Regions from separate parts of the Rossellomorea sp. LjRoot5 genome, predicted to be linked through region 1. Evidence: riboswitches for the same ligand, from Rfam matches in the RefSeq annotation. Region 1 holds a riboswitch; each other region holds the start of a gene.
What was found. Region 1 has a riboswitch for S-adenosylmethionine ahead of metK (methionine adenosyltransferase). Riboswitches for the same ligand answer to the same signal wherever they lie in the genome.
Positions count from the first base shown of each region.

Region 2: linked by a shared signal. The riboswitch ahead of ACSQ2E_RS02445 (methionine ABC transporter ATP-binding protein) and the one ahead of metK (methionine adenosyltransferase) in region 1 are both predicted to bind S-adenosylmethionine.
Region 3: linked by a shared signal. The riboswitch ahead of ACSQ2E_RS03555 (methionine ABC transporter ATP-binding protein) and the one ahead of metK (methionine adenosyltransferase) in region 1 are both predicted to bind S-adenosylmethionine.
Region 4: linked by a shared signal. The riboswitch ahead of ACSQ2E_RS21710 (Na+/H+ antiporter NhaC family protein) and the one ahead of metK (methionine adenosyltransferase) in region 1 are both predicted to bind S-adenosylmethionine.

Region 1 covers NZ_CAXUQN020000001.1:1,015,906-1,019,044, forward strand. The annotation lists gene pckA (phosphoenolpyruvate carboxykinase (ATP)) at 1-1,325, opposite strand, end outside; SAM riboswitch class I at 1,644-1,786, shown strand; gene metK (methionine adenosyltransferase) at 2,003-3,139, shown strand, end outside.
Region 2 covers NZ_CAXUQN020000001.1:494,872-498,010, reverse strand. The annotation lists gene ACSQ2E_RS02455 (MetQ/NlpA family ABC transporter substrate-binding protein) at 1-260, opposite strand, end outside; gene ACSQ2E_RS02450 (methionine ABC transporter permease) at 282-947, opposite strand; gene ACSQ2E_RS02445 (methionine ABC transporter ATP-binding protein) at 937-1,950, opposite strand; SAM riboswitch class I at 2,020-2,125, opposite strand; gene ltrA (group II intron reverse transcriptase/maturase) at 2,354-3,139, opposite strand, start outside.
Region 3 covers NZ_CAXUQN020000001.1:721,175-724,313, forward strand. The annotation lists gene ACSQ2E_RS03535 (YusG family protein) at 1-226, shown strand, start outside; gene ACSQ2E_RS03540 (toprim domain-containing protein) at 403-762, shown strand; gene ACSQ2E_RS03545 (thioredoxin family protein) at 768-1,082, shown strand; gene ACSQ2E_RS03550 (SCP2 sterol-binding domain-containing protein) at 1,327-1,677, shown strand; SAM riboswitch class I at 1,789-1,895, shown strand; gene ACSQ2E_RS03555 (methionine ABC transporter ATP-binding protein) at 2,042-3,064, shown strand; gene ACSQ2E_RS03560 (methionine ABC transporter permease) at 3,061-3,139, shown strand, end outside.
Region 4 covers NZ_CAXUQN020000001.1:4,251,637-4,254,775, forward strand. The annotation lists gene ACSQ2E_RS21705 (MFS transporter) at 195-1,367, opposite strand; SAM riboswitch class I at 1,628-1,732, shown strand; gene ACSQ2E_RS21710 (Na+/H+ antiporter NhaC family protein) at 1,815-3,134, shown strand.

The DNA.
Region 1 (3,139 bases):
GAAAGCTTCATGCGATTCCCAACTCCGTATTCTCCTCCGGTCCAACCGGTGTTCACAAGGAATACCTGCGCATTGTGCTCATCGATCTTCTTACCAAGCATCTCTGCATAACGAGTGGCAGGAAGCGGAAGGAACGGTGAACCGAAGCATGTCGAGAATGTTGCCTGTGGTGACGTGATTCCACGCTCCGTACCTGCAAGCTTTGAAGTATAACCGCTTAGGAAATGATACATTGCCTGTTCTTTCGTCAGCTTGCTGATTGGAGGTAATACGCCGAATGCATCAGCTGTTAAGAATACAATTGTATTTGGGTGCCCTGCGATACTTGGTTCCACGATGTTTTCCATCGCTTGAATGGGGTAGGCAGCACGCGTGTTTTCTGTTAAAGTGTTATCATCATAATCCGCGATGCGGGACATTTCATCAAGAACGACATTTTCAAGGACGGAACCGAAACGGATCGCATCAAAGATCTGAGGTTCTTTTTCACGTGTCAGACCGATGCACTTAGCGTAGCAGCCGCCTTCGATATTGAATACGCCGTTCGGGGACCAGCCGTGCTCATCATCACCGATCAAGCGGCGGTTGGGATCTGCGGATAAAGTCGTTTTCCCTGTACCGGACAATCCGAAGAATAACGCTACATCGCCTTCACGACCGACGTTCGAAGAGCAGTGCATGGAAAGGATATCGGATTCAGGAAGTACATAGTTCATGACAGAGAAGATTGATTTCTTCATTTCACCGGCATATTCCGTACCGCCGATCAATACGATTCTCTTTTCAAATGAAACGATGATGAACGTTTCAGAGTGAGTTCCGTCGACTTCAGGGTCAGCTTTGAAGTTCGGAGCTGAAATCACGGTGAATTCGGATTGATGCTCTTTCAACTCTTCTGTTTGAGGGCGGATAAATAATTGGTGGGCGAACAGATTGTGCCAGGCGAATTCATTGATCACTTGAATCGGCAGTCTATGTTTTGGGTCTGCGCCTGCGAACCCTTTAAATGAGAAAACTTCCTCTTTTTCTTTTAAGTATGTGATGACTTTTGTATATAATTTATCGAATGATTCCGAAGAGATCGGCTGATTGACAGAACCCCACTCGATTTTATCCTTCGTAGTTGGTTCTTCCACAATAAATTTATCTTTAGGAGAGCGTCCTGTGTATTTACCAGTTTCTGCTCTGACTGCACCTGATGATGTTAAAACGCCTTCATTTCGTTGAAGGACCTTTTCGACTAGTTGAGAAACAGATAATTGTTCCTGAATGTTTTGACCGTTAAGTAATTCTGTTAATTCATTAGACATGCTCACTGAATTCATTAGAACCCTTCCTTTATATAAATTTATTTAATGGTATCGTTTTCTTCACAAAAATAGTATAACACAATCGAGCTATTAGTCTATACTATTTATTTAATTTTATAAGGTGTCTTCATTTTGTCACATTTCTTGACCGAATAAAGCTTGTTTCTTCTTATTTATATGTAATACCTCCTGCAATGTTTAGCCTCATTACCCCATTAGGTTATTTTAATGAAGAAAAACAGGCTGAAATCATGAAATGAATGGTTAAACCTGTCATCCAAAAAAAGTTGACACCACTTGTCCTAACCGTTATCATTGTTCCTTGAACGGATACTCTTATCCTGAGCTGGTGGAGGGAGCAGACCCTATGAAACCCAGCAACCTGCTAAATAGTGAATGGATTCATTTCCTTAATGAATCCGATTAAGCGAAGGTGCTAAACTGAGGCAAGGTCTCTAAACCTTGAACGATAAGAGAGAAAAGGCGCGGCTATGATCTGAAACCTTTCCTCTGAAGCTTTTTTCCCCGAGGAAGGGTTTTTTCTGTTTATAGTGGACCATATGCACATAAATCATGATTTATTTATAAATGAATCATGTTTACTTCATACTACTTAGGGAAATGAGTACCGTATCTGTTTACTGTTTTGTCAGAAGAATCGTTCTGACAAATATGCTTAAGGAGGAACCTTGATGTCAACTAAACGTCGTCTGTTTACATCTGAGTCCGTAACCGAAGGACATCCAGATAAAATTTGTGACCAAATCTCTGATTCAATTCTTGATGCAATTCTTACTAATGATCCGAATGCCCGTGTAGCGTGTGAAACGTCTGTCACAACGGGTCTTGTTCTGGTTGCCGGTGAAATCACTACGAATACGTATGTCGATATTCCGAAAATCGTTCGTGAAACGATCCGTGAAATCGGCTATACCCGTGCGAAATACGGCTTCGATGCTGAAACATGTGCCGTTCTTACATCCATTGATGAGCAGTCGGCTGATATCGCTCAAGGTGTCGATCAGGCCCTTGAAGCCCGTGAAGGTCAAATGACGGATGAAGAAATTGATGCCATCGGTGCAGGTGATCAAGGGCTGATGTTTGGATTCGCATGTAACGAAACGAAAGAGCTTATGCCTCTTCCGATTTCCCTTGCACACAAAATCTCCCGTCGATTAACGGAAGTTCGTAAAGAAGAGATCCTTCCTTACCTTCGTCCTGACGGAAAAACGCAAGTAACCGTTGAATACGATGAAAACGATAAGCCGGTCCGCATCGACACGATCGTTATCTCGACTCAGCATCACCCGGAAGTGGCGTTAGAGCAGATCCAACGTAACTTGAAAGAATACGTCATCGACCCGGTTGTACCGAAAGAACTGATCGATGAACAGACTAAATACTTCATCAACCCGACTGGCCGTTTCGTAATCGGCGGACCTCAAGGTGATGCGGGACTTACTGGACGTAAGATCATCGTTGACACTTACGGCGGATACGCTCGTCACGGTGGCGGTGCATTCTCTGGTAAGGATGCAACAAAAGTGGACCGTTCAGCAGCTTATGCAGCGCGCTATGTTGCGAAGAACATCGTGGCAGCAGGCCTTGCTGACAAATGTGAAGTTCAATTAGCGTATGCTATCGGTGTTGCGAAGCCCGTATCCATCTCCGTTGATACATTTGGAACAGGGAAGGTTTCAGAAGATGTATTGATTGACGTTGTCAGCAATAACTTTGACCTGCGTCCTGCAGGAATCATTAAAATGCTGGACCTTCGTCGTCCGATTTACAAGCAGACAGCTGCTTACGGACACTTCGGCCGTAACGAC
Region 2 (3,139 bases), 520 kb from region 1:
TGGAACAGGTTCGCATCCAGATCCCCTTCTGCTAGTGCGTTGTTCGGCTGTATGTAATCACTGAATTCCTTCACTTCCACCGTGTAGCCTTTTTCTTCAAGACCGGGCTTGATTGCTTTCGTAACCATATCACTATATGGACCGGATGTGGCTCCGATCGTCACTTCTTTTTTATCTTCTGAGCTTGCCTCTTCTCCTCCGCAGGCTGCCAGTACGCTCATTGTTACCGCTAATGCTAATAATAAAATCCACTTTTTCACTTGTTGTTCCCCCTATAGTTGTTATCGTTTATCCACCAATCGTGCAAACACATCACCCGTATACTGGATGAGCTGAACCAAACAAATCAGAATGACCACGGTTGTAATCATCACCGTGTTGTCATATCGGTAGTACCCGAAGCGAATCGCCAGGTCCCCAACTCCCCCGCCGCCTACAATGCCGGCCATGGCAGAATAGGCGACTAAACTGATCGTTGTAATCGTAATGGCCTGAATGACCGCCGGACGCGCTTCCGGTAACAGTACATCCTTGATGATCATCCATGGACTCGCCCCAACGGAAACCGATGCTTCAATGACTCCCTTATCAATTTCTCTTAAAGACGTTTCTACCATTCTCGCAAAAAACGGAATCCCAGCAACCGAGAGTGATACGGATGCCGCTGTCGGCCCGATGGTCGTCCCGGTTAATAGTTTGGTTAATGGTAAGAGGGCTACTAATAGAATGATGAAAGGTACCGAGCGTACCATGTTCACGACGAATCCGACGACCTTCTTAATCACACTATTTTGTAAAAATAAGCCCTTGTCTGTCACAAAAAGCAGAATCCCCAGTGGCAATCCCACTATAATTGCTACGGCTAATGAGATACCCACCATATACACCGTTTCAAAAAAGGCTTTATTCAATTCCGGCAGTATAGCAGTCAATGAATCAGGCAGCATCCTCGAGCACCTCCAGGCTTTGCGTCTTCGCCGTAATATAACGGATCGCCGCTTCGATTTCGTCAGCTGTTCCAATCAGTTCCATGATGAATATCCCGAGTGGGACATCCTGAATATATTCGATCTTGCCGTGCAGGATATTCCCCCGCACCTTGTACCGCTGAAACACCTCTGATACGACGCTTTCCTCGGCGATGGATCCTTTGAATTGAATCTTGATGAGCTTCCCTTTTCTCGATTCCAGCAGATGAGGCGGCAGGTCGAATTGGAGAATCGTTTCGATGAATTGCTTGGTCAAGGGCTGTTTCGGTTCGTCAAACAGGTCATACACGGGACCTTCCTCCACGATCTTCCCGTCCTGCATCACGGCCATCCGGTCGCAGATTTCCTTCACTACTTCCATTTCGTGGGTGATGAGGACGATCGTCAAGCCCAGTTCCTTGTTGATCTTTTTCAACAGCCTCAAGATCGATTTGGTCGTATTCGGATCGAGGGCCGATGTCGCTTCATCACAAAGTAATACCGATGGGTTATTGGCAAGTGCCCTCGCGATCCCGACTCTCTGCTTCTGTCCCCCGCTGAGCTGAGCCGGGTACGCGTCGGCTTTGTCTGAAAGACCGACCATCTCCAGGAGCTCGACGACTCTCGGTTTGATTTTCGCTTTCGGTACATGCGCTGCTTTCAAAGCAAAGGCGAGATTATCAAACACCGTCTTCGACTTGATGAGGTGAAAATGCTGGAAGATCATGCTCGTTTTCTGACGGGCAAGCCTCAATTGCTTGGACGTAAGCTTCGTGAAATCCTGTCCATCAATGATGATTTCCCCTGATGTCGGGGTTTCAAGTAAATTCAGGCATCGAATGAGTGAGCTCTTCCCCGCTCCGCTGTATCCGACGATTCCGAAGATTTCACCCTTCTTGATCGTCACAGAGACATTGTCAACACCGACCACCGTTTGCTTTTTCGTTTTGTACGTTTTAACCAGATTCCGAATCTCGATCAATGTGCACACCCCTTTTTCTCCAATAAAAAATGCCTCTTTCAACTGAAAGAAGCATCGCCTGTTTATCTCGACTTATCTCTCAGAATGAAATCATTCTGCAGGAATTAGCACCGTTCCATTACTGGAGGTTGCCGGACGTCATAGGGCCTGATCCCTCGGTCACTCTGGATAATTGAAAGTATGTAATTTTCAAAATTTTATCTTATAGAGGATAATACTGGGTATGGGACGGGAAGTCAATAGATGATTTTGATGGTTTTTTATGTAAGCGTTATCTTCGTTGTCCTGGCAACGTAATTCTGTTTATATAATAGAGTAGGGTGACCTTTCTCAAGGCCACCCCCTCATCAAACCGTACGTGCCCTATTAAGGCATACGGCTTACCAATGTGATTCCGCTTAGTTCAAGATGATGCAAACTTATTCGCACAGTGTATTTTAGAAAGTCGTTGTGAAGAAAAGTATTCCTCTCCCTTTTCTTTTGCTCTCTCCAGACTTCTTTTGTATTTCTTCTTTTGCTTATCTTTCATGTATTGGAGGTAGTATTCAATACCATCTCCATACTGTTTTCCGTAATATATTTGAAAAGCAGATTTAAGACCTGTACACGCAAAGAATTCAATGTTCCATTTCGTACTCATCACCCATCCTTTTCGTTGTGAAGGATGTTTGTGAAGCATAGCGACTCTCAGCCTTCGGCGAGTGTAAGAATCTATTGCCAGTAGTTCATCTCTGAATATGTTGAAACAACAGTTCAGTCGATATCCCTTCTCTTTGAATTCTTCAATCGCTTTCCACAAGGTTAGATAGAAGTTTACCTTTCCTTGAATGATGGAGTTTACGCGTTGGTACCACGCTTCTCTGCTTAAGGTGAGTGTTTTCCTGGTGGCTCTCTTAATTTTCATTCGAAAGTCTTTCCAGGTCTCATCTTTTGGTTTGGCTAAATAGTAAGGTTTACCATCCTTCTTACGTTTTCTCCAGTGTTGGAACGTAAAACCAATAAAGTCGAAATCATCATGATTGAAATCGACAATTTTAGTCTTCTCGATAGAAATTTCCAGACCTAGTTCATCGAGTTTCTCTTTTGTGATTTGTTCGGCTTTCTTAATGTCCTCTTTGGATTTGGCGAAAAGGAGGAAGTCATCGGCATACCGTACAAATCGAATGCCGTGTAAATCAAGTGTCCAATC
Region 3 (3,139 bases), 290 kb from region 1:
ACCAAAGAAATTAGATGTCACAAGCAGGGTGACAGGCAGAATTAAAAATGGTGAAGTCGAATTATTTCTCGATGATCAGTCAATCGGCAAAATGTCCCTGCCCCTTGATGGACTGACAATGGAACCGAACTTCGAAGCAAAAGAAAATAAAATTTATCAGAACTATACTTCCACCGAAGGCCATGATGCAAGGTACACGGATTGTGACGAAGGTGGATGGTGTTAAGGATGACCGCGGTGCCGGATTCGTGTATGGATCTGGCACCATTTCTATAAGCAATGAAACAAACCACTTGCACTATTTTTTGTAAACATGAGAAAATATAAGTAGAAAGTGGACATCATCTCTTGTTATCTGAATATACTATCCTAATCTTATTTCTGAAAGATAAGGTGATGATCATGATGGAACTTGACGAAAAAGTAATCATTGTCGAAGGTACTACCGACAAGCGGAAAGTAAGAGATATAATCAAAGAACCGATTCAAATTATTTGCACGAATGGAACGATCAGTATTACAAAAATGGACGAACTCATCGATGAGCTGTTTGAAAGGGATGTGTACATCCTCGTCGATGCGGATGATGCGGGGGAAAAATTACGTAAACAGTTTAAGCGTGAATTCCCTGAAGCGGGACACCTTTATATCGACCGGATGTATAAGGAAGTGGCCGCAGCCCCGGAATATCATCTTGCATCCATTCTCATAGGTGCGAATATCGATGTGCATAAAGAATATCTAGGAAAAAGGATGATTTAGTTTTGTTGGAGGTAAGCCAGACAGAAGAATTAAACCAATCGATCGAATACCATACGTTTGTAGCCGTTTATCTATATACACCGATGTGTGGTACATGTCAGGTCGCGGGTAAAATGTTGGAAGTGGTCGAGAAACTCCCCCAGTCATTTCATTTTGTGAAGGCGAACCTGAACTATCTGCCCCAATTCGCCGAAGAACAATCCATAGAAAGCGTCCCCTGCCTTCTCTTATTTAAAGATGGACAGGAAATGGAGAGAATCTATGCCTTTCAATCCGTACCATTCCTATACGAAACCATCAACAAAATCCAAAACAGCTAGTGGGGATAAGAGACCTTTTTAGATAAGGTCTTTTTATTTTTTGTGGATTTTCTTTCTACAAACGAGGACATATTTCTTGGGAAATGTTTCGAATCCGCTCACTTTTTGACTGGTCATCACCCAAATTCTTACTGTTCGACAAATAAGATACACTCATTCAAAACATGTCGAGAATGTCTAAAAGGGAAAAATACCTAAAAGTGGAATTGATACTATATAGAAGTTTCACTGGGAGGGTGTATTCATGCGAATATATTTAGAGGAATTAGTAGATCAGTGTCATTCTAGGTATCACTTAAGACTCTTGTTTCCAGACAGCCCATTTATTCTTCAATTTCATTGTGAAAAGGACCTATACGGGATATCCATTTCAAGCGGAGGTTGTGCTGTATTGACTGATGGTAGTGGGGAATCCCATTTTGTCATTGAGGGAAAAGAGAAGGACATGCTATCCCTACTTTCAGGAGAAGAACGATTGTCTCAACTGATCGAAAACGACATCCTGAAAGTCAGAGGAGGATACCGTCAGCTGTTATTTGTCGAGTCTGTCCTGTGGCTGACGAGGTCCAGGGTCAAGGAACCGGTTCAAGTATGAAAAAAAGAGAAAAAAGAATTGACACACTTCTATTTTCGATGATAGAATCTTCCATGTAGCAAATTTTCAGAGTCTTTAACAATTCAAAAAATTAAATAAATTGATACTTTACTCTTATTTAGAGAGGTGGAGGGACGTGCCCTATGAAGCCCGGCAACCGTCAATGAAAATTGAAATGGTGCCAATTCACTCAAAGCTTTTGCTTTGAAAGATGAGAGAAAGGATAGTCCTATATATGATTATGCCTTTCTGCTTATCGCAGGAAGGCATTTTTTATTGTTTGCGTAAAGGCTGTGTGAATGGCAAGCGTAATTTTAATTCTAATTAAAAATGTCGTTTTACTCGGAAAGAAGGTGGAGACAGCATGATTACCATTTCAAATGTGAAAAAAATCTTTCAATCAAAATCAGGACCTATTTCAGCCGTTGATGGCGTCAACATCGACATTGCCCAAGGAGAAATTTTTGGAGTGATTGGCTATAGTGGGGCAGGTAAGAGTACGTTGATCCGGATGCTCAATGGACTTGAAGTTCCCACAAATGGAACCGTGAATGTGAATGGGCAGATCGTTTCCCAAGTGAAAGGAAAACATCTTCGGCAGGCGAGGCAGTCAATAGGGATGATTTTTCAGCATTTCAATCTCCTGTGGTCACGCACGGTACTTGAAAATATCCAGTTTCCTTTAGAAATCGCTGGAGTTTCCAAGAAAGAGAGAATGAGAAGAGCCAACGAATTATTGGAACTGGTTGGATTAGATGGAAGAGGGGACGCATATCCGTCCCAGTTGAGCGGTGGACAGAAGCAGAGGGTCGGTATTGCGAGGTCCCTTGCAAATAATCCCAACGTCCTGCTTTGTGACGAAGCCACCTCTGCTTTAGATCCGCAAACAACCGATTCCATCCTTGATTTATTGGTGGATATTAATAAACGTTTAGGCCTGACCATCGTCCTGATCACCCATGAAATGCATGTGATCAAAAAAATCTGTTATCGTGTGGCGGTCATGGAACAAGGGAAGGTGGTAGAGCTTGGGGATGTTCTTGAGGTGTTCAGAAATCCCAAAGAGCAGGTGACGAAGCGATTTGTGAGAGAAGTATCTCAAGTGGAAGAAACAGGGGAAACGATCGATCACCTCTTAGCTCAGTATCCTAAAGGAAAAGTACTGAAATTCACCTTCGTTGGTGAATCGACTGAGCAACCGCTCATTACCAGCTTGATCCGAAGATTCGACCTGGATGTCAATATCCTTCAAGGACAGATTTCCCAAACGCAAAAAGGGGCTTATGGTACGCTATTCGTCCACCTTGATGGAAACGAAGAGACGATTCAGGCAGCCGTTGCCTTCGCTGAGAAACAGATGGTCAAAGTGGAGGTGATCCGAGGATGATAGAAAATTTATTTCCGAATGTGGACTGGGAGAAGATGTGGGAAGCGACTGTTGAAACCCTTTATATGACGGGGA
Region 4 (3,139 bases), 3.2 Mb from region 1:
AATGACTTATCCTTTTTGTACCACAAATAGATAAAATCAAAACCTTTTAAAGTTTTCTTTTTTTGAGCTGCACATTTAACCGGGGGTAAAGCCACTTATATATACTTATACACCCTATAAGGAAAATCCTTCCTTTTGTTAATTTTATATTAAAAATAGGCATCCGTGGGTAGCGGATGCCTGAAGATGTTTTATTAGTAGGCTAATGCATTCTTCTTTTCTTCTTTCATTAGGACGAAGCAGAGGAAGATGCCAAGGAGTGACAGGACTGCGAAGAAGAGGTATACCGTGTAAATGGAGTATGTTTCATAGATGAAACCTCCCACGAAGGTACTGAACCAATTCCCGAGGCCATTTCCGATTGCCGAATAGACGGTCACGGCAGTAGCTGTAATATGTGCCGGCGTGATTTCTTTAATGTAGCGAAGCCCTGCAGGAATGAATAATCCGATGGCAAGACCCTGCATCACTGCTGAAGAATATACCAGCCATAGACTTGGTTCCGTGAAGTAAAATAGCCAGCGGATCATGGATGCAGCGCCTGCCAGCGCCGCTACGGTCAAGAGACCGAACTTATCAATCCAACCTCCCGCGATTCTCATAAACGGTACTTCTGATAGGACGGCGATCAGAAATGCGAGGCCGATTCCGGCGTACGTACCACCTGAATCTTCCACGAATAATCCGAAATACACGTTGTTGGCTAAATTCGGGCCAAATACCAGGAACGTGACGGCCAGGAAGATCAGAAATTTTTTCATCGTGAATAATTCCTTCATCCCGGCTTTTAAATCAAGCTTAGCCGCCGCTCTCTCTTTAGGAAAACGGAAGGATAGGAACCCTGAAAGGACCAGGCAGATAAAGAAGGAGTAGAAAATGATCGTCGGTCCAATAAATCCCTCTGAAAGCCTCCCCATGATGAACACGGCAATCCCGAATCCCAATGAGCCGAACAATCGGATATTTCCGTAGTTATAACCGACTTTACTCGTATACTTCAAACTGATACTGTCGGAGACGGGGATGATGGCGCTTTGGAAGATCGCAACTAAAATTGCTACCACCAACAATCCATAGTAAACATCCATGAATAAATAACCAAGAGCAAAGATCCCTGCAACTAAGGAAGTCAACCCTAACACGACGGTCGGCTTATTGGTTGTGTCACTGACCATCCCCCATATCGGCTGGAAGAAAATCATCATGATCGGGCCGACAGACATAATGGTTCCGATCTGATACCCATTTAACCCCACACTTTCGCTCAAATACACACTAAGTAAAGGATATAAACTACCAACCCCGAAGAACGTCAATAAATAAAACCCTTGTAATGTAAAAATTTGATTTCGTACATTTCTTTCCACTACCGTATCCCCCAAGATGTTTTTGTCTATCTTATAGTAGACCCTGACCGTTCACTTGTCTATGAATTTATGCCTTTTTATGGATAAAGCCTCGCGTTTTACGATGTATCCCGTGCTACGGCGAACAGCCTACGCTTTGGTTTGAGCCAGCTACGGCAGCCACGCACTACGTTTTCATTTCCAATAAATTACCGTTTGACTTTTTCAATTAAACCCTTTAAAGTATGGAAGTATATTTTAAATTAACTAAATAACATATCTTCTTATCCAGAGAGACGGAGGGACTGGCCCTGTGATGTCTCGGCAGCGGACTCATGATGAGTGCTGTGCCACATCCAGCAAGCGTAATGCTTGAAAGATAAGAGGAGTGTTTCGTTTGAATGAAACCTCTTCTTATGTTGGAAGAGGTTTTTTTATTTGATTTCACACGACAAAGGAGTGTTTGACATGAACCAAGAAAAAGGTAATTTACTGGCTTTATTGCCCTTGATCATATTTGTTTCACTGTTCCTTGGAGCGGGAATCCTTTCAGGAGATTTTTATGCATTCCCTGTTCTCGTATCCATTATCATTGCCGCAGTTGTAGCCCTGGCGATGAATCGAAAAGAATCGTTAACCTCTAAGGTTGAACGGTTCGCAAAAGGCGCCGGGCATCCGGATATTATGATCATGGTCTTTATCTTCCTATTAGCCGGCGCGTTTTCCGGTGTAGCAGAAAAGATGGGGGCTGTTGATTCAACCGTCAACTTTGCCCTATCCGTACTTCCTGGTAATTTAATCATTGTTGGATTATTCATCATCGCCGCTTTCATTTCCTTATCAATGGGTACATCCATGGGGACGATTGCAGCACTTGCCCCTATCGGAGTGGGCATCAGCTCAGGAGCAGATATTTCCATGCCCCTTGCTATGGCCACCGTCATCGGAGGAGCGATGTTCGGGGATAATTTATCGTTCATCTCGGATACAACGATTGCAGCCGTACGCACACAGAAAACGGAAATGAAGGACAAGTTCAAAGTGAACTTCTTCATTGTATTACCGGCAGCCATCATCACTATGGTCATCCTTTTTGTCCTTACGATGGGGACTCCATCCTCTGTCGACGCAGGAAGCTTCGATTGGGTTAAAATCATCCCTTACCTTGGAGTCATCATCGGGGCCCTTGCAGGATTGAACGTATTTGTCGTTTTAATAGGCGGGATTGTGTTGGCAGGGATTATCGGATTTACTGATGGAAGCTTTACCCCATCGAGTTACTTTGGTAGTGTAGCTGATGGTATGATGGGCATGGCGGAGATTGTGATCCTGTCCATCCTGATCGGCGGAGTCGTCGAACTGATTCGTCATAATGGTGGGATTCAAGCGATCCTTTATCATGCCACCCGTAAAATCAAATCTCCTCAAGGAGCACAGCTTGCTACAGCAGGATTGGTGAGTTCAACGAATCTTTGCACAGCAAATAATACGATTTCCATTATCATCGCAGGACCACTGGCGAAAACGCTTAGCGATAAGTATGGCGTTGATGCCCGTAAGTCGGCCAGCATCCTGGATATTTTCTCCTGTGCCGTTCAAGGATTGATCCCATACGGTGCACAGGCACTGTTAGTGGCAGAAGTAGCCGGCATATCACCGGTCAGCATCATCCCATATGCCTTCTATCCTGTCCTGATTGCAGTTTGTGGGTTGATTGCGATTCAATTCGCCCTTCCGAAATTCACTAGGAGATCCGTTGCTGATGGAGATCCGGTCCGTTCTTCTTAATCTTG